Regions from separate parts of the Streptomyces sp. NPDC006012 genome, predicted to be linked through region 2. Evidence: riboswitches for the same ligand, from Rfam matches in the RefSeq annotation. Region 2 holds a riboswitch; each other region holds the start of a gene.
What was found. A riboswitch is a leader RNA that binds a small molecule or an ion and turns the genes downstream of it on or off. The one in region 2 is predicted to bind cobalamin.
Positions count from the first base shown of each region.

Region 1 (4,026 bases), on a different contig from region 2:
CGTTGGCCGGGGTGTTCGAACTGGCCTTCTTGACCGAGCCGTCGAAGGAGTTCTCGAACTCCTTCAGCACGGCGACCTCGTTCCTGCCCGGGTGGACGAAGACCGTGCCGTGCTCGGCCGCGGGAATGTTCCACTCCAGGCCCTGGAAGACCAGGGTGTCGCCGATCGTGTCGCGGGCCGCGACGATGTCCGGGTTGACCTTCTCCACACCGATCTTGGCGTGCGTCTCGCTGCCGTGGTCGGTGATCACCATCCAGTCCAGGCCGTGCGCGTTGCCCTGGCGGACGTGGTCGATGACGCGGTACTTGCCGTCGTTGCTGTGCTGGGTGTGGATGTGGTGGTCGCCGGCGAGCCACAAGTAGCCGCCCGGACGCGAGCCGTGCGACGCGTTCGTCGTCGTGGCCGGCGACGCGGCCGGGGACGCGGCCGCCTCGCCCGCGCCGCCGAGGACGCTGCCGGTCGCCAGTCCCGCGCCGAGCAGACCGGTGCGGCGGAGCATGGCGCGCCGCGACAACTGGCTGGGCGTCAGTTCGGCGTCGGGCACCGACAGGTCGAGGGCGGGCGGCAGGGACGTGGGCTCGTCGCCCCCGTGGTGGTGATGGTGATGACCGTGATCGTGTCTGTGGCCGTGGCCCATTTCAACTCCCGCTGACAACAGGGACGTACGCGCTTGGGACGTGTGGAGTCTGCAAAGCTCTGGTAAACGGGGAGGGTCAAGGCAATGGTCCGGCAACGAAGCCCGGATGTGCAGCGGGCGTCGATGCCCGCCCGGAGCTGCGCCGACGCCCTCGCGCCCGCGGGTCCGACCGCTCCCGCACGGCGGGGACGCGCCGCGTCGGCACCGCCGTGCGACCGCCCGGCCCCCTGGAATCGTTTCGGCCACCGGGGTCACGCCTGGGCCGCCCACGGACCGTTCGGTACGGCGCGGGAGCGGTGTGTCAGCCCGAGACGATCCCGACGACCAGGTTGATCACGGTGGCCAGGATGCTGGTGCCGAAGACGTACGACAGCAGGCAGTGCCGCAGCGCCACCGCGCGGATCGTCGAACTCGACACGCTGGTGTCGGAGACCTGATAGGTCATGCCGAGGTTGTAGCTGAAGTACAGGAAGTCCCGGTACGCCGGCGGCTCGTCCGAGTTGAAGTCGATGCCGCCGGCCGCCGTGCAGTAGAGGTGGGCGTAGCGCGTCGCGTACATCATGTGCAGGGCCGCCCACGCCATGAAGACCCCGCCGAGCGCGGCCGCCGCGGCGACATGGCCGTCGGCCGACCTGCCGAACGCCAGCAGCAGCACGATGCCGAGCAGCCCGCACAGGGCGGCCACGACCACGACGAGTTCGTCCAGGACCGGACGGAAGTCCTCGCGGCGGATGTTGCGGTGGGTCTCCTCGGCGTCCAGGGGCCACAGCACGATCCAGCCCGCCACCACGAAACACGTCTCCGCCGCCGAGATGCCGGCGAGCAGCCCGAGGGGCAGGTCGGTCGGGAGTCCGACGGCCACGCCGATGACCGCGCCGACGGCCGCCGATCCGAACAGCCGGGAGACCGCCGAGAGCGGCAACCGTGCACCCATGGACCGCAACAGTAGCGTCCGGGGCTCCGCCACGCAGGCAGCCACGGCCGGGCGCCGGGAGGCGCACCCGGGGCGGACGGACGCCGTCCGGCAGTCGTCGGGCAGCGGGGCGGGCCGCCATCCGAATGCCGGACGCGACCGTACGCGGCGGCGGCCCGACCCGTAGGGTGGCCGGTGCAGCTGGTTCGCCCCGTCAGCCGGACGGGATGCGTCGCAAGAGGGAACCCGGTGGGAATCCGGGACTGCCCCGCAGCGGTGAGCGGGAACGACCGCCGTCATACGCACTGGGCCCGAGGTACCGGGCCTGGGAAGCGACGGCCAGTAGGAGTCTCGTACGTGCTTCGTACGGACGAGATGTGCCCGCGAGTCCGAAGACCTGCCCGCTGCCCGCGCGCGACCGCTCGTGCGCGGACATCCCGGTGACCCCGAGGGCGGGTCGGGGACACCTCCGGACACTGTCCGGGGAGTGATGCCAGGCGCAGGGCCGCACGCTGCCACGCGTGCTCGTTCCGTCCGGTCCGGCACCCCTTCGCGCTCTCGCCCCGTCGCCGGGACCTCAGGGAATCGTCTCGCGAAGGAGATCTCCGTGACCACCGAGCCCACCACCGGGGCGGCACGGGCCACCGTGTACGGCTACCCGCGTCAGGGACAGCACCGGGAACTGAAGAAGGCCGTCGAGGGCTACTGGGCCGGCCGCGTCGGCGCCGACGCGCTGCGTGCCACCGCCGCCGGACTGCGCCGGGCCACCTGGCGGCAGCTCGCCGAGGCGGGCATCCACGAAGTGCCCACCGGCGACTTCTCGTACTACGACCACGTCCTGGACACCACGGTCATGGTCGGCGCGGTCCCGGACCGCCACCGGGCCGCCGTCGCGGCGGACGCGTTGGACGGCTACTTCGCCATGGCCCGCGGCACCCAGGATCTGGCGCCGCTGGAGATGACCAAATGGTTCGACACCAACTACCACTACCTCGTACCGGAGTTGGGTCCGGACACCGTGTTCGCGGCGGACTCGGCCAAACAGGTCGCGGAGCTGACGGAGGCCCTGACCCTGGGCCTCGCGGCCCGCCCGGTGCTGGTCGGACCCGTCACCTACCTGCTGCTCGCCAAGCCCGCGCCGGGTGTCGCCGCGGACTTCGATCCGCTGACCCTCCTCGACCGGCTGCTGCCGGTGTACGCGGAGGTCCTGGCCGACCTGCGGGCGGCCGGCGCCACGTGGGTGCAGCTCGACGAGCCCGCCCTCGTCCAGGACCGCACCCCGGCCGAACTCGGTGCCGTCGCACGCGCCTACCGGCACCTCGGCGGTCGCGCCGACCGGCCCAGGCTGCTGGTCGCCTCCTACTTCGACCGGCTCGGCGAGGCCCTGCCCGTGCTGGCCGACGCGCCGGTCGACGGGCTCGCGCTGGACTTCACCGGGGGCGGGGCCGCCCAGCTCGACGCGCTGGCCGCCGTCGGCGGGCTGCCCGGCAGGCGCCTGGTCGCCGGCGTCGTCGACGGCCGCAACATCTGGGTCAACGACCTGGCGAAATCCCTCGCCACGCTCGGCACGCTGCTCGGTCTGGCCGACCGGGTCGACGTGGCGGCCTCCTGTTCCCTGCTGCACGTCCCGCTCGACGCCGCCGCCGAACGGGACATCGAGCCGCAGTTCCTGCGCTGGCTGGCCTTCGCCCGCCAGAAGACCGCGGAGGTCGTCACCCTGGCCCGCGGCCTCGCGCACGGTACGGCGGCTGTCACCGCCGAACTGGCCGCCAATCGTGCCGCCCTGGCCTCCCGGGCGGCCTCGCCCCTCACCCACAGCCCGGCCGTGCGCGCCCGCACGGCGGCGGTCACCGGAGCCGACGCCCGCCGCGACCAGCCGTATGCGGTGCGGGTGGCCGCCCAGCGCGCCCGCCTCGGCCTTCCGTTGCTGCCGACCACCACCATCGGCTCCTTCCCGCAGACCGCCGAACTGCGCGCTGCCCGCGCCGACCTGCGGACCGGCCGGATCGACGGCGCAGGCTACGAGGAGCGGATCAGGGCCGAGATCCGGGAGGTGATCGCCTTTCAGGAGAAGACCGGCCTGGACGTCCTCGTGCACGGCGAGGCCGAACGCCACGACATGGTCCAGTACTTCGCCGAACGGCTCACCGGATATCTCGCCACCCGGCACGGGTGGGTCCAGTCCTACGGAACCCGTTACGTCCGCCCGCCGATCCTGGCCGGCGACATCTCCCGCCCGCAACCCATGACCGTGCGCTGGACCGGCTACGCGCAGTCCCTCACCGACCGCCCCGTCAAGGGTATGCTCACCGGCCCGGTCACCATGCTCGCCTGGTCCTTCGTCCGTGACGACCAGCCGCTCGCCGACACCGTCCGGCAGGTCGCCCTCGCCCTGCGCGAGGAGGTCGGCGACCTGGAGGCGGCCGGCACCCCGGTGATCCAGGTCGACGAGCCCGCCCTGCGCGAGACCCTGCCG
Region 1 covers NZ_JBIAIE010000006.1:126,843-130,868, reverse strand. Annotated here, with positions in the region: gene ACFYPJ_RS14055 (histidinol-phosphatase) at 1-637, opposite strand, end outside; gene ACFYPJ_RS14050 (DUF1345 domain-containing protein) at 939-1,571, opposite strand; cobalamin riboswitch at 1,751-1,956, shown strand; gene metE (5-methyltetrahydropteroyltriglutamate--homocysteine S-methyltransferase) at 2,158-4,026, shown strand, end outside.
Region 1: linked by a shared signal. The riboswitch ahead of metE (5-methyltetrahydropteroyltriglutamate--homocysteine S-methyltransferase) and the one ahead of ACFYPJ_RS28265 (cobalamin biosynthesis protein) in region 2 are both predicted to bind cobalamin.

Region 2 (4,026 bases):
TGGTGGGCCTGCCCTCAAGCTCCTCGCACGCACTGACGGGCGGTCTGATCGGCGCCGCCGTCGCCTCCGCCGGCACGGGTGCCGTCCACGGCGACGTGCTCGTCACCAAGGTCCTCGTCCCGGCGCTCGCCGCGCCCCTCGTCGCCGGGGTGGCGGCACTGCTCGCCACCCGGCTGTCGTACTCGCTCGACGGCGCCGCCGAGGGCAGGGCGGCCGAGAAGGGGTACCGGGCCGGCCAGATTGCCTCCGCGGGCCTGGTCTCCCTGGCCCACGGCACCAACGACGCCCAGAAGACGATGGGCATCATCACCCTGGCGCTGATCGCCGGCGGCGCGATCGCCCCCGGCTCGAACCCGCCCACCTGGGTCATCCTCTCCGCGGGGCTCGCCATCGCGCTCGGCACCTACCTCGGCGGCTGGCGCATCATCCGCACGATGGGCAAGGGGCTGACCGACCTCCGGCCGCGGCAGGGCTTCGCCGCCCAGACCAGCGCGGCGACCGCCATCCTGGCCTCCTCGCACCTCGGCTTCTCGCTCTCCACCACGCATGTCGTCTCCGGTTCCGTGATGGGCGCGGGGCTGGGCCGCAAGGGCGGAGTGGTGCGCTGGTCGACGGCGGGCCGGATGTGCATCGCCTGGGCGCTGACGCTGCCGGCCGCCGCGCTCGTCGGTGCGCTCGCGGAGATCGTCACGGAGCTGGGTGACGGGGGCACCGCGGGGGTGGCGGTCTGCCTGGTCGCTTCCGCCGTGGGGATCTGGCGGGTCTCGCGACGCGAGGTCGTGGACCACAGCAACGTCAATGAGGTGAACAGCACCGGGGCGTCGGCCGTTCCGTTCGGGCCGGTCGGTGCGGTGTCCGCCACGATCGGCTCTGGTTCCGCCGGTTCGGTCGGAGCGGTCAGTTCGGTCGGAGCCGTGAGTTCCGTCGGTTCCATCGGTTCCGTCGCTTCCGTCGCTTCCGTCGGTTCGCCGCAGGCGACGGGCGGGCCGGCCACCACGCTCGCCTCGACCGCGCCCGTCGCCGCCGATCCGGCCGGGCCGCCGAGCGCCACCGTCTGAGACCCAAGGAAGAAGCCATCACCATGAACATCGACTGGGCGACTCTCGGGTCCGTCTTCGGCGTCAGTCTCGGGGTCACCGTCGCGCTCGTGGGACTGTTCACCCTCGGCGTGGCCGGCTTGTCGCGCCGTGAACGGGCTGTTGCGCGCGGCGGTTCCGCGGGGTTGGCGTTGAGTGGGGCGTATGCCTGCTTTGCGGCGTGCGCCGGGGCTGTGGGGTACGGGATCTACTTGATCGCGGGATGAGCGGTCCGCGGGAGCCTCGGAACGGGGTCGCTCCGCTGTGGGTGCGGGGAAGTTCCTCGCGCCGTTCCCCGCGCCCCCGCGTGAGTGAGCGTCCTCGCACGACCGCCGGAGCGTCGTGGTTCCCCGCGCAGTTCCCCGCGCCCCCACGTGAGCGAGCGCCGTCGTTCGGGTGCGGATGCCCGGTGGTTCGCCAGGCAACTTCTCGCGTCTCTTTGGGGCGGGTTCGGTGTGTGGGGATGTGGGTGGTGGGGTTGCGGGGCCTGGTGGGGGTGGGTATGAGGCTGGGCACACTCTTCCCTTGCAGGTCAACGGCTAGTTGACGGTTCTTCGGGGCACGTGGTGGACTTCCTGGGCCATGTACGGCGGCAAGGAGAGGAAGCCGGTGCGAATCCGGCGCGGTCCCGCCACTGTCACCGGGAAGGACTTCCCGGGAGCCAGGAACTCTCGCCGTCGGTCTCGTCGAACCAGGGCGTGGACACCCTGAGTGAGGACATACCGCCATGCTCGGCTGCGGATTGAGGTACAGCACCAGGTCGATTCCCGATCCGACGGCCGGCTGAACCGGTGCGTGCCGATCGCGTCTTCGCGTACGGCGCCGCTCTCGGCCTCCTCGGCGATCTGCTGGTGGGCGATCCGCGCCACGGGCATCCGGTCGCCGGGTTCGGGCGTGCCGCGGGCGCGGCGGAGCGGGTGCTGTGGCGGGACCACCGGGGATGGGGAGCCCTGCACACGGCCGTCTGCGTCGGCGGTGCCGCGGGCCTCGGAGCGCTGGCCCGGCGGGCCGTGCGCACCTCCCCCGCCGCTTCCGTGGCACTGACCGGCGCGGTCACCTGGGCGGTGGTGGGCGGGACTTCGCTCGCCCGGGAGGCCCGGGCCGTCCGGCGGGCCCTCGACTCGGGGGACGTCGCCGCGGCGAGGGCCCGGCTGCCCCATCTGTGCGGGCGGGATCCGCAGACCCTCGACGCCCAGGGGATCGCGCGGGCCGTCGTGGAGTCGGTGGCGGAGAACACGTCCGACGCGGTCGTCGGGGCACTGGTGTGGGGGGCGTTGGGCGGGGTGCCCGGGTTCGTCGCTTTCCGTGCGGTGAACACCCTCGACGCGATGGTCGGGCACCGGTCGCCGCGGCACCGGCGGTTCGGGTGGGCCGCGGCGCGGCTCGACGACGTCACCGGCTGGCCGGGGGCACGGCTCACCGCGGCGCTGGCCGCCGTCTCGGGCCCGGACGCGCTCGGTGCGCTGCGGGCCTGGCGGGCCGACGCCCACCGGCATCCGAGCCCCAACGCCGGTCCCGTGGAAGCCTCTTTCGCGGGGGCGCTGGGCCTGCGGCTGGGCGGGACGCTGTCGTACGGGGGGCGGGTCGAGCACCGGCCCGTGCTCAACTGCGGCGGCCGTGCCGTCGCCGCCGCGGACATCGAAGCCGCCGTACGGCTCTCCCGCCGGGTCGGCGTGCTCGCGCTCGCCGTCACGACGGCCGCGCGTCTCGCCGCGCGGGGGCGCAGGTCATGAGCGGTGGTGGGCTGCTCGTCGCCGGTACCACCTCCGACGCGGGCAAGAGCGTGGTGACGGCGGGGATCTGCCGGTGGCTGGTGCGGCAGGGCGTCGAGGTCGCGCCGTTCAAGGCGCAGAACATGTCCCTGAACTCGTTCGTCACCCGCGAGGGCGCCGAGATCGGGCGGGCCCAGGCGATGCAGGCCCAGGCGTGCCGGATCGAACCGACCGCGCTGATGAACCCGGTCCTGCTCAAACCCGGCGGGGAGCAGAGCAGTCAGGTCGTGCTGATGGGCCGGCCGGTGGGCGAGCTGAGCGCACGCGGGTACCACGGCGGCCGTCAGGAACGGCTGCTGGGGACCGTGCTCGACTGCCTCGCCACGCTGCGGGACAGGTACGACGTGGTGATCTGCGAGGGCGCGGGGAGTCCGGCGGAGATCAACCTGCGGCGGACCGACATCGTGAACATGGGCATCGCCCGCAACGCGCGGCTGCCGGTGCTGGTGGTCGGCGACATCGACCGCGGGGGTGTCTTCGCGTCGTTCTTCGGGACCGTGGCGCTGCTGTCCCGCGAGGACCAGGAGCTGGTCGCCGGGTTCCTGGTCAACAAGTTCCGTGGGGACGTCGGCCTGCTGGAGCCGGGGCTCGACATGCTGCGCGGCCTGACCGGGCGGCCCGCCTACGGCGTCCTGCCGTTTTGGCCCGGCCTCGGCATCGACGAGGAGGACGGCCTCGCCGTCTCCCTGCGGGGCGCGGTGCGGGAGTCGGCGGTGGCCGCACCGGTCGGCGACGACGTACTGCGCGTCGCGGTCTGCGCCGTGCCGCTCATGTCCAACTTCACCGACGTGGACGCGCTGGCCGCCGAACCGGGCGTGGTCGTACGGTTCGTGGACCGGCCGCAGGAACTGGCCGACGCGGATCTCGTCGTCGTACCCGGGACCCGGGGCACCGTCCGGGCGCTGGCGTGGCTGCGGGAGCGCGGGCTCGCGCAGGCGCTGTGCGACCGGGCCCGCGAGGGGCGGCCCGTCCTCGGCGTGTGCGGCGGCTTCCAGCTCCTCGGCGAGCACATCGAGGACACGGTCGAGTCGCGCGCCGGGCAGGTGAGCGGGCTGGGTGTGCTGCCGGTACGGGTGCGGTTCGCCCGGGAGAAGACCCTTGCCCGGCCCGTCGGCGAGGCGTTCGGCGAGCGGGTCGAGGGCTACGAGATCCATCACGGCGTCGCCGACGTCATCGGG
Region 2 covers NZ_JBIAIE010000020.1:60,540-64,565, forward strand. Annotated here, with positions in the region: gene ACFYPJ_RS28255 (anion permease) at 1-1,058, shown strand, start outside; gene ACFYPJ_RS28260 (hypothetical protein) at 1,082-1,303, shown strand; cobalamin riboswitch at 1,607-1,770, shown strand; gene ACFYPJ_RS28265 (cobalamin biosynthesis protein) at 1,868-2,809, shown strand; gene ACFYPJ_RS28270 (cobyric acid synthase) at 2,806-4,026, shown strand, end outside.

Region 3 (4,026 bases), on a different contig from region 2:
CGGAAAGCGGCTGGAGTGGCGGGCGGAGCAGGCCCGTGAAAAACTCTCCAGGTGTGTGTGACTTCGCCGCACACACGTAGAACCCGGGAGAACACCGAGGCTCCCGTACCACCGGGTCGGCGTCGAACGCCTCACCCTGCAGCACGGAAGCCTCGCGCGGTAATGATCCGGTGCGCTGGTTCGCGCCGGCTCAGTGTGCGGCGGGAACCGTCTTTCCGGCCGCGGTCCTTGCGCGTCTCGGGTTCAGCAGCCGCTCGGCGACTTCCCCGAAGACCAGGCCGAACCCGCCCCACAGCACGGCCTGGACGGCCAGGGCGGACAGCCGGAACCGCCACAACAGGGCGGCCGGGAAATCCGCCGGCAGCTCGTTGACGGCCGGCAGGAACGCGTACGCCAGGCCGATCACGACGGCGAACGAGGCCACCGCCGCGACGGTCGCGTACCACGTGCCCAGCCGCGGGGCGAGCCGCTTGCCGAGGATCGTGGCACCGATCGCGAGGAGCACGCTGAGCAGCATCATCAGGAAGTACAGGGCGGTTCGCCTGCCGATGGTGCCGGGATCTCCGACGGACGGCGGATTGGCGGGATACTTCAGGAACGGCACGACGTACACGGCGAGCAGCGCGCAACTCGCCAGCAGCAGCGCGGTCGCCCGGGGGCCGAGGCGCCCGACGCGGCCGAGGGCGACGCAGAAGGCGAGCGCCGCGATGCCGCCGAAAGCAATCCCGTAGACGAGGACGCCGGTGGCGAGCCCGGCGGTGGACTGGAGGGAGCGGGAGACGACCTCCATTTCGTGTTCGTGGGCGTGGGCGTCCTCGAAGCCGATCGCCTTGTCGACGCTCGGCTCGCCGAGGAAGTAGGCCACGATCAGGGCGAGTACACCGGCCGCGAGACCGGCGAGCATGCCCCGCACGAGAAGGTTCCGTACGGTTGCGGAGTTCATGGGTGTGCGGTTTCCCCTCGCGTCAGTGGCAGGGGAAGCCGAGCAGGTGGCGGGCGTCGTGGACCCATTCGTGGACGTCCGTGCCGCTGAACACGGAGGTGGCGCCCTGCTCGGCGCCGACGAAGTACAGCAGGACCAGCATCAGTAGGCCGAAGAAGACCGCCCAGGGCGCTATCGCCTTGAGCGGCACCTTGGCGGGTACGACCGGAGTGGTGGCTGTCGGCCGGGCGACGGTCTGCGCCATGGCAGGACCTCCTCTGGGAGTTCGCGTCCCATCTCGGTGGTGCACAGGACGACAGCCACGGGTCTGACTCACGAACGGCCCGGGGGCCCTCGCATACAGTGGCGCGACCGTGCCGGATTCCCACCGGCTTCCGTCGTACCGTCGTCGATATCGCACAGACCGTACCGCGCGGCGCGTGCCCGGCCAAGACCGCACCCGCCCGAGGTGATCCCGGTCTCACGGCGGATGCCTGGTTCACCGGGGCGCTTCGGGGCCCCACTTGGGCCCGTCGAGCCCCAATTCAGGATCACCGGGCGGGGCGAAGAAGCGCTCCACGTCGGCGCCGGTGACCTCGGCTAAGGTGCCGGGGACCCGGCGCGGGGTACGCATGCCGCGCCCTCCCGCGCCGGCGACGTCGACGCAGCAGAGAACTTAACCGTCCGGAGATGTCCTGTCGCGGAGAGTGTTCTTTCGGCGGCGGTCGCAGCCGGGCGTGGCCGACGCGCGGGTCCCCCACCACCGTGCTTCCTCGGGTCCAGCCGGCGGCGGTGCTCTCCTACTGGGCCTGTACCCCCAGCAAGGCGCTGCTGCGGCCGGTCATCGCGGTCGCCGACGCGCGCCGCGTGCACGGTGCCCGGCGGGCCGTCACGGGCCGGCTGGACACCGGGTGACGTGCTCGCCCGGCGCAACCGGTACGTCACCGACTGGGACGACTCCGGGCAGGCCCTGTGGGTCAAAGTCCATCGGCGCCGTCCTGTTCCGCGGCCAGGGCCGCCTCGACGGCCCCCGCCGGGTCACCGTCACCAGGGACGACGGTGTCCGCCAGACCCGCACGGCCCGGCACGCGGTGGCCGTCGCCACCGGCAGCCGTCCGGTCTGGCGGCGGACGAGGTCCTGTTCGCCACGGGCCGTACCCCCGGCACCGGCGACATCGACCTGCACACGGTCGGCCTCACCCCCGGTTCCTGGCTGGACGCGGGCCCACACGTACCGCCGCTCCGCTCGCCGCGACGGCCATACGGCGCGGGTGCCCCGTCGGGTCACGTCTCCGGGGCGAGGGTGTGCGGGCGGAGCCGATGTGGTGTGCCTGGTACCAGCCTCCATAGGCAACTCCTTCCCTGGCACCCCGCAGCTGCCCACGGCACTGTGGTGGTGCGGCCGGGAGCAAGACGGTCGCCGGAGCCCGCCCCTGCGAGCCCGATCTCCCCCTCAGTGCGACTGGAGCACCACCGTGATGACCAACGTCACCTTCCCGAGTGCCGGTATCGAGCTCGCCGGGCACCTGTACGTCCCGGATGGCGAGACCGCCGGTCCGCGTCCGGCGGTCGTCGTCGGCCACCCCGGCAGCGGCGTGAAGGAACAGACCGCCGGCCTGTACGCGCGACGCCTGGCCGAGCAGGGCTTCGTCACCTTGACGTTCGACGCCGCCCACCAGGGCGAGAGCGAGGGTGAGCCGCGCGGCCTGGAAGACCCTGCGCAGCGGGTCGAGGACATCAAGGCCGCGGTCTCCTTCCTGACCACGCGCGCGGAGGTCGACCCCGACCGCATCGGCGCCCTGGGCATCTGTGCCTCCGGCGGGTACGCCCTCACGGCGGCGGCGTCCGACCACCGCATCAAGGCGGTCGGCGCGGTCTCCGCCGTCGACATTGGCCGTCAGTTCCGGGTCGGCCCCGACGGCACGCAGGACCCGGCCGTCTTCCAGGGCATGCTGGACGCGGCCGCCACGGCCCGCACCGCGGAAGCCCGGGGCGAGGGCGTACAGTCCTTCCCGCTGTTTCCGGACACGGCGGAGCAGGCCCGCGCGCTGGGTGGTCAGCACGCGGTGGACGGCTTCGACTACTACCGCACCGACCGAGCCCGGCACCCGCGCTCGGCGCAGACCCTCACCTGGTCCAGCATCGACCGCATCGCGTTCTTCGACGGGCTCGCCTCCGTCAGCCTGATCGCCCCGCGCCCGTTGCTGCTGATCGCGGGCAGCAGGGCCGTCACCTCCTGGATGAGCGTCCACGCCTTCCAGCACGCCGGTGGCCCCAAGGAGTTGCACTGGATCGACGGCGCCGGCCACGTCGACCTCTACGACAAGGAGGTCTACGTCGGCCCGGCCGTCGAGAAGCTGTCGGAGTTCTTCCGGACCGGCCTGGGCAAGGCCGAGTAGTCGACCGCTCGAAACAGCCGGTGGTCGACCGCCCGAAGCAGCCGAGTGGTCGGACCACCGAGCCTCACCGTGTTGGCACGGTGGTCACACGGGGTCATGACCGGAACCGTCCGGGGAGGGGCCGAGGAGCGGCAGGGAGACCACCAGGTCGGCTCGCCCCAGGGTGGCGGCGATGAGTTCGGCGTTGCGCTGATCGCTGCCGAGCGACCAGGCGCGGGCCTCCGCAAGGGGTTTGCCGTAGGACACATGGCGTCGGACGAGCCGGTCGAGCCGTGTCTCGTCGTCGATGGCGATGTACCACACCTCGTCGAGGAGTGTCCTGACGCCCGTCCAGGGACCGTCGTCGAGCAGCAGGTAGTTGCCTTCGGTGATGACCAAGGGTGTCTCCGCCGGGACCGGGATGGCGCCCGCGACGGCCTCCTCCACATCGCGGTGGAACTGCGGGGCGTACACGCTCTGCTCCCCCGGCTCGCGCAGCCGGCGGAGCAGGGCGGCGTACCCCGCGGCGTCGAAGGTGTCCGGGGCGCCCTTGCGCTGCCGCCGGCCGAGCCGCTCCAGTTCCGCGTTGGCCAGGTGGAAGCCGTCCATGGGCACCACGACGGCCGTGTCCGGGCCGAGTGCGCCGGCCAGGTGGGCGGCCAGCGTGGACTTTCCGGAAGCGGGCGCCCCGACGATGCCCAGGATCGCCCGCCGGCCACTCTCCGC
Region 3 covers NZ_JBIAIE010000015.1:160,897-164,922, reverse strand. Annotated here, with positions in the region: gene ACFYPJ_RS24805 (CbtA family protein) at 191-943, opposite strand; gene ACFYPJ_RS24800 (CbtB-domain containing protein) at 966-1,187, opposite strand; cobalamin riboswitch at 1,224-1,365, opposite strand; gene ACFYPJ_RS24795 (hypothetical protein) at 1,422-1,556, opposite strand; gene ACFYPJ_RS24790 (hypothetical protein) at 1,688-1,837, shown strand; gene ACFYPJ_RS24785 (alpha/beta hydrolase) at 2,401-3,321, shown strand; gene ACFYPJ_RS24780 (nucleoside/nucleotide kinase family protein) at 3,406-4,026, opposite strand, start outside.
Region 3: linked by a shared signal. The riboswitch ahead of ACFYPJ_RS24800 (CbtB-domain containing protein) and the one ahead of ACFYPJ_RS28265 (cobalamin biosynthesis protein) in region 2 are both predicted to bind cobalamin.

Region 4 (4,026 bases), on a different contig from region 2:
GCGAAGACCAGGCGGATGACCAGCACGGCGAGCGCGAGCTTGGCGAACGCCGTGTAGGAGCGGGCCCAGGGGGCGGTACTGCGGTGGGTGGCCACCACATAGCCCGCCGCCGCGACGAGCAGTCCGAGCAGCAGCGGATTGCTGGTCCGGCTGGCCCCGACCCCGAGCCCGATCGCCCAGCCCCACCAGGCCCCGGGGTGCACGACCGTACGCGGCCGCCGCGCCGTGCCGCCCTCGCGGCCCGCAGCCGTCCGCTCCGCGCGCGCCGACTTCACAGCCACCCGCTCCTTGCGGGCCGATTTCGCAGCCGTCCGCTCGTCGCGAGCCGACTCCGAGGCGGCCGAGGCGCGCGTGCGGCCGTCGCCGCGCGTGCTGCCGCCGTGCGGGGTGCTCGCGTCGTGGGCGTGGTCGGCGCCGCGGGCGCCGCTGCCGTCGCCCGCGCCGGGCGTGGGTCCGTGCGGGACGGGGGGCGACGCCCGGCGGGCGCGGCCCTCACGCATTCCCGTGCCTACGCATTCCCGTGCCTACGCATCCCGGCGCCGTCGGGCCTGCCAGACGGCCGCCGTGCCCAGCAGGACGACCGCCGCCCCGCCCGCCCACAGGCCGAGCGACGGCCCGTTGCCGTCGTCCTCGCCCGCCGCCGGCCGCTTCGCGGCGGCCGTCGGCTTGCCGTCCCTGGCCGCCACCTGCTCGCCGCAGCCCTTTTTCGGGTATCCGGCGATGGCGCACAGGAGGGCGTTGGAGTCGTAGCGCAGCGGTCCCGCGACGGCCGCCAGGGCCTCGGCCGTCGTCGCGTCGGGGGCGAGCACCGCGCAGGCGGTCCGCGCCGTCGGCGGTGCCTCGGCGGCGGGCGCGTCCGCCGCCGTACCGAAGTCGATGACCAGCGCCACCCGCTTGCGGCCGTCCCGCGCGGGCGTGTGCGCGCAGATCTCGGCGAAGCGGGTCGTGCCGCGCGGGTACGTCGCGTCGGCGGAGTCCTCACTCACCGCGAACCGGAAGCCCTGGACGGCACCGTCGGCGGGGCGGGCCAGCGACGGACCCTCGGTGGCGTACGTCCACCGGTCGCCCGTACGGTCCCAGAAGGACCAGTAGCGGTAGCCGGCGGCCTGCGCCTGGCCCGTGCCGCCCCAGAGCAGGAGCGCGGCCAGCAGCAGGAGCACACCGCGGCGCGGCCCGGTCACAGCTGCCGCTTCCTGCGGCCGCTGAGCAGGAAGCCGATGCCGACGCCCGCGACCAGACCGGTGCCGATGATCCACCAGAGGCCGGTGCCCGAGCCGCCGTTGTCGTCCTTTTGGTCCGACGCGTCCGAGGCGTCGCCCGGTCCGGCCTGCCGGGCCGCCTGCGGCGCCGGGCCGGTCGCGCCCAGCGCCCGCACCAGGTCCGTACCGCCGAAGTCGCGCGGGTCCGTGCCGGTCGCGTGTGCCGCGAAGATCAACTGCGCGTAGGCGGCCGGTCCGTTCTGCTTCGCCCAGGCCGCCGCGTCCTTCTCCAGCCACGCCAGCGGCTTCGCGGCCCGGTCCGCACCGCCCTGCGCGGCGAGCGCGACCACCGCGTCGGCGGTGTTGCCGTAGTCGGGCTGTTCGGGGGCGCCCGCGAGCGCGGAGGTGAGGTGGCCGTCCTTGGCGACCGCCCGGGCGAGGTAGGCGGCGCCGTCGGCCGCGGCCCGTTCGGGGGTGGGCTTGTGGGTGCCGGCGCAGTCCGTGCCGGGCGCCCCGCTCGGCGCGTCGCCCGCTGTGGCCGCCTTCGCGGTGAGGCCCGCGCCCAGCAGGCCGACCACGGCCGCCGCGGTGGCGTCCGCGTTGGCCGCCAACTTGCCCTTCTTGTCCGGCTGGTAGGCGAAGGCGCCGCCGTCGTCGCCGGAGCAGGGCAGGGCAAGAGCGAGCAGCGCGTCGTACGGCGTCCGGCCGTTCTTGACCACTGCCGCGGGCCGCTCACCGGCCGCCGCGAGCGCGCCGATGACGACGCCCGTGGAGTTCGCGTCGCTCGCGCCGCCCGGCGTGTACCCCCAGCCGCCGTCCTTGTTCTGCACCGACTTCAGCCAGGTCACGGCCTTGCCGACGGCGCTGTCGTGGCCGCCGGTCGCGGTCAGGGCCTGAACGGCGGCGGAGGTGCTGTTGGTGTCGACCACCACCTTGGCGTCGCAGGCCCGCCCCGGATCGGCGCGGAACGCGGCGAACGCCCCGTCCGCACACTGCTGTCCGGTCAGCCAGTCCACGGCCTTGGCGGCGGGCGTCACGGACGCGGTGCGCTGGGCGAGCAGCGCCAGCGACTGGCGCCAGACGCCGTCGAACTTCGGATCCGCGTCGCCGTACAGCCCGGACGGGAGGGCCGTCGACGGGGACGGCGAAGGGCTCGCGGCCAGGGCGGGTGACGCGGCGGCGAGCACGCCGACGGTGGCCAGGACCGCTGCACTGCGGCGGACGTTCATGCTCGGCGGGTGCCTCTCTTCGCGGGTCGGTTCGCGAGGAAGCCGGGCAGCACGGGACACCCCGGGCGGCTCGGCCCCGTAAACCTCGACGGTGCCGTGCGCGGGCGGTTGCCGACGCACCTGAGCCGGTCACGTTCCGTTTGGGGCAGTCCGGCTCACCGGGCCTTGACGGCCGGTTCACGGTTGCGGGTCAGCGCCGGAATTGCACCGGCTTCCCCCCGTACGGGTCTGATGACGACCCCATCACTCTACCGGCCCCCCTCCGGACCCCCGAGGGGTGGCCGTGACAGACGGCCGTGCGGCGGGGCGGGCCGGTCACGTGGTGCGGGGAAAGCGGTCCGGGAGAGGGCCGCCGTCGTGCGGTCCCGGTCAGGTGGTCCTGACGTACCTCAGCGGGTCGGTGCCCGGTACCGGTTCGGCCCGGCCCTGCTTCACCAGGCGGCGCAGATGGGCCTCGGCCTCCGCGACGGCGATGTTCCGGGAGGGGTGCGGGATCTGCGGCCAGGGCCGGTTCCACTCCATCCGCTCGGCCAGTTGCCAGGGCGTGAGCGGTTCGACGAGCTGGGTCAGCAGTCCGGCCAGCCGCTCCTCGTGATGCGCGAGCAACTCCTGTACGCGGGCCGGTCCGCCGGTGAACGCGTACTGGTGGGCCGGCAGTACCTCGGCGGGGGCCAGCCGGCCGATGCGCTCCAGGGAGTCGAGGTAGTCGCCGAGCGGGTCGATGGCCTCCGCCCAGTTCTCGGCGCCGTTGCGGCCGGTGGAGTTCGCCTGGGCGGACGGGTCCTCGTACAGGCCGATGTGCGGGGTGATCTTCGGGAGCAGGTGGTCGCCGGAGAACAGGCGGCCGTGTCCCGGCAGCCCGGCGGGGTGCTCCTCCTCCAGGTGCAGACAGACGTGGCCGGGGGTGTGCCCCGGCGTCCAGACGGCGCGCAGCCGGCGGCCGGGCAGGTCCAGGAGGTCGCCGGGGACGATCTCGCGGTCCGGGAGAGCGGGCGGTCGCCGTTGCAGGACGCCGGGTATGCGCAGGACCGCCAGATGTTCCTCCGGGGCACCGGTCGCGGCGAGTTTGGCGCTCATGTAGTCGAGCCAGCGCTCGGGGCGTGCCTCCCGGTTGCGCCGTACCACCGCGGTGTCGGCCGCGTGCATCGCCACCCACGCGCCGGACGCCTCGCGGACCTGGCCGGAGAGCCCGTGGTGGTCGGGGTGGTGGTGGGTGATGACGATCCCGTGGATCTCCGCCACCGAGGTGCCGCAGGCCGACAGTCCGGACACCAGCGTGTCCCACGACGCCGGGTCGTCCCAGCCGGTGTCGACCAGCACCGGGCCCCGGTCGGTGTCCACGACGTACACCAGTGTGTGACCGAGCGGGTTGTCCGGTATGGGCACCGCCACGGACCGCACACCGCCGCCGTGATCGAACGTCTCCACCATCATGGCCTCCCCGCCCCACTATAACTAGAACCGGTTCCATCGGTTGCCCCGGGCGCCCGCCGGTTCCGGAAGCCGGAGCCTGGCGGCTGCGCGGGTTGGCGCGATGCGATGCGGCGTGTGGCGGCCGGTCGGGCGATGCGGTGGTTCGGCCGAGTGGGTGGCGTCCT
Region 4 covers NZ_JBIAIE010000001.1:804,149-808,174, forward strand. Annotated here, with positions in the region: gene ACFYPJ_RS03440 (energy-coupling factor transporter transmembrane component T) at 1-500, opposite strand, end outside; gene ACFYPJ_RS03445 (SCO2322 family protein) at 525-1,181, opposite strand; gene ACFYPJ_RS03450 (prenyltransferase/squalene oxidase repeat-containing protein) at 1,178-2,428, opposite strand; cobalamin riboswitch at 2,555-2,686, opposite strand; gene ACFYPJ_RS03455 (MBL fold metallo-hydrolase) at 2,798-3,859, opposite strand.
Region 4: linked by a shared signal. The riboswitch ahead of ACFYPJ_RS03450 (prenyltransferase/squalene oxidase repeat-containing protein) and the one ahead of ACFYPJ_RS28265 (cobalamin biosynthesis protein) in region 2 are both predicted to bind cobalamin.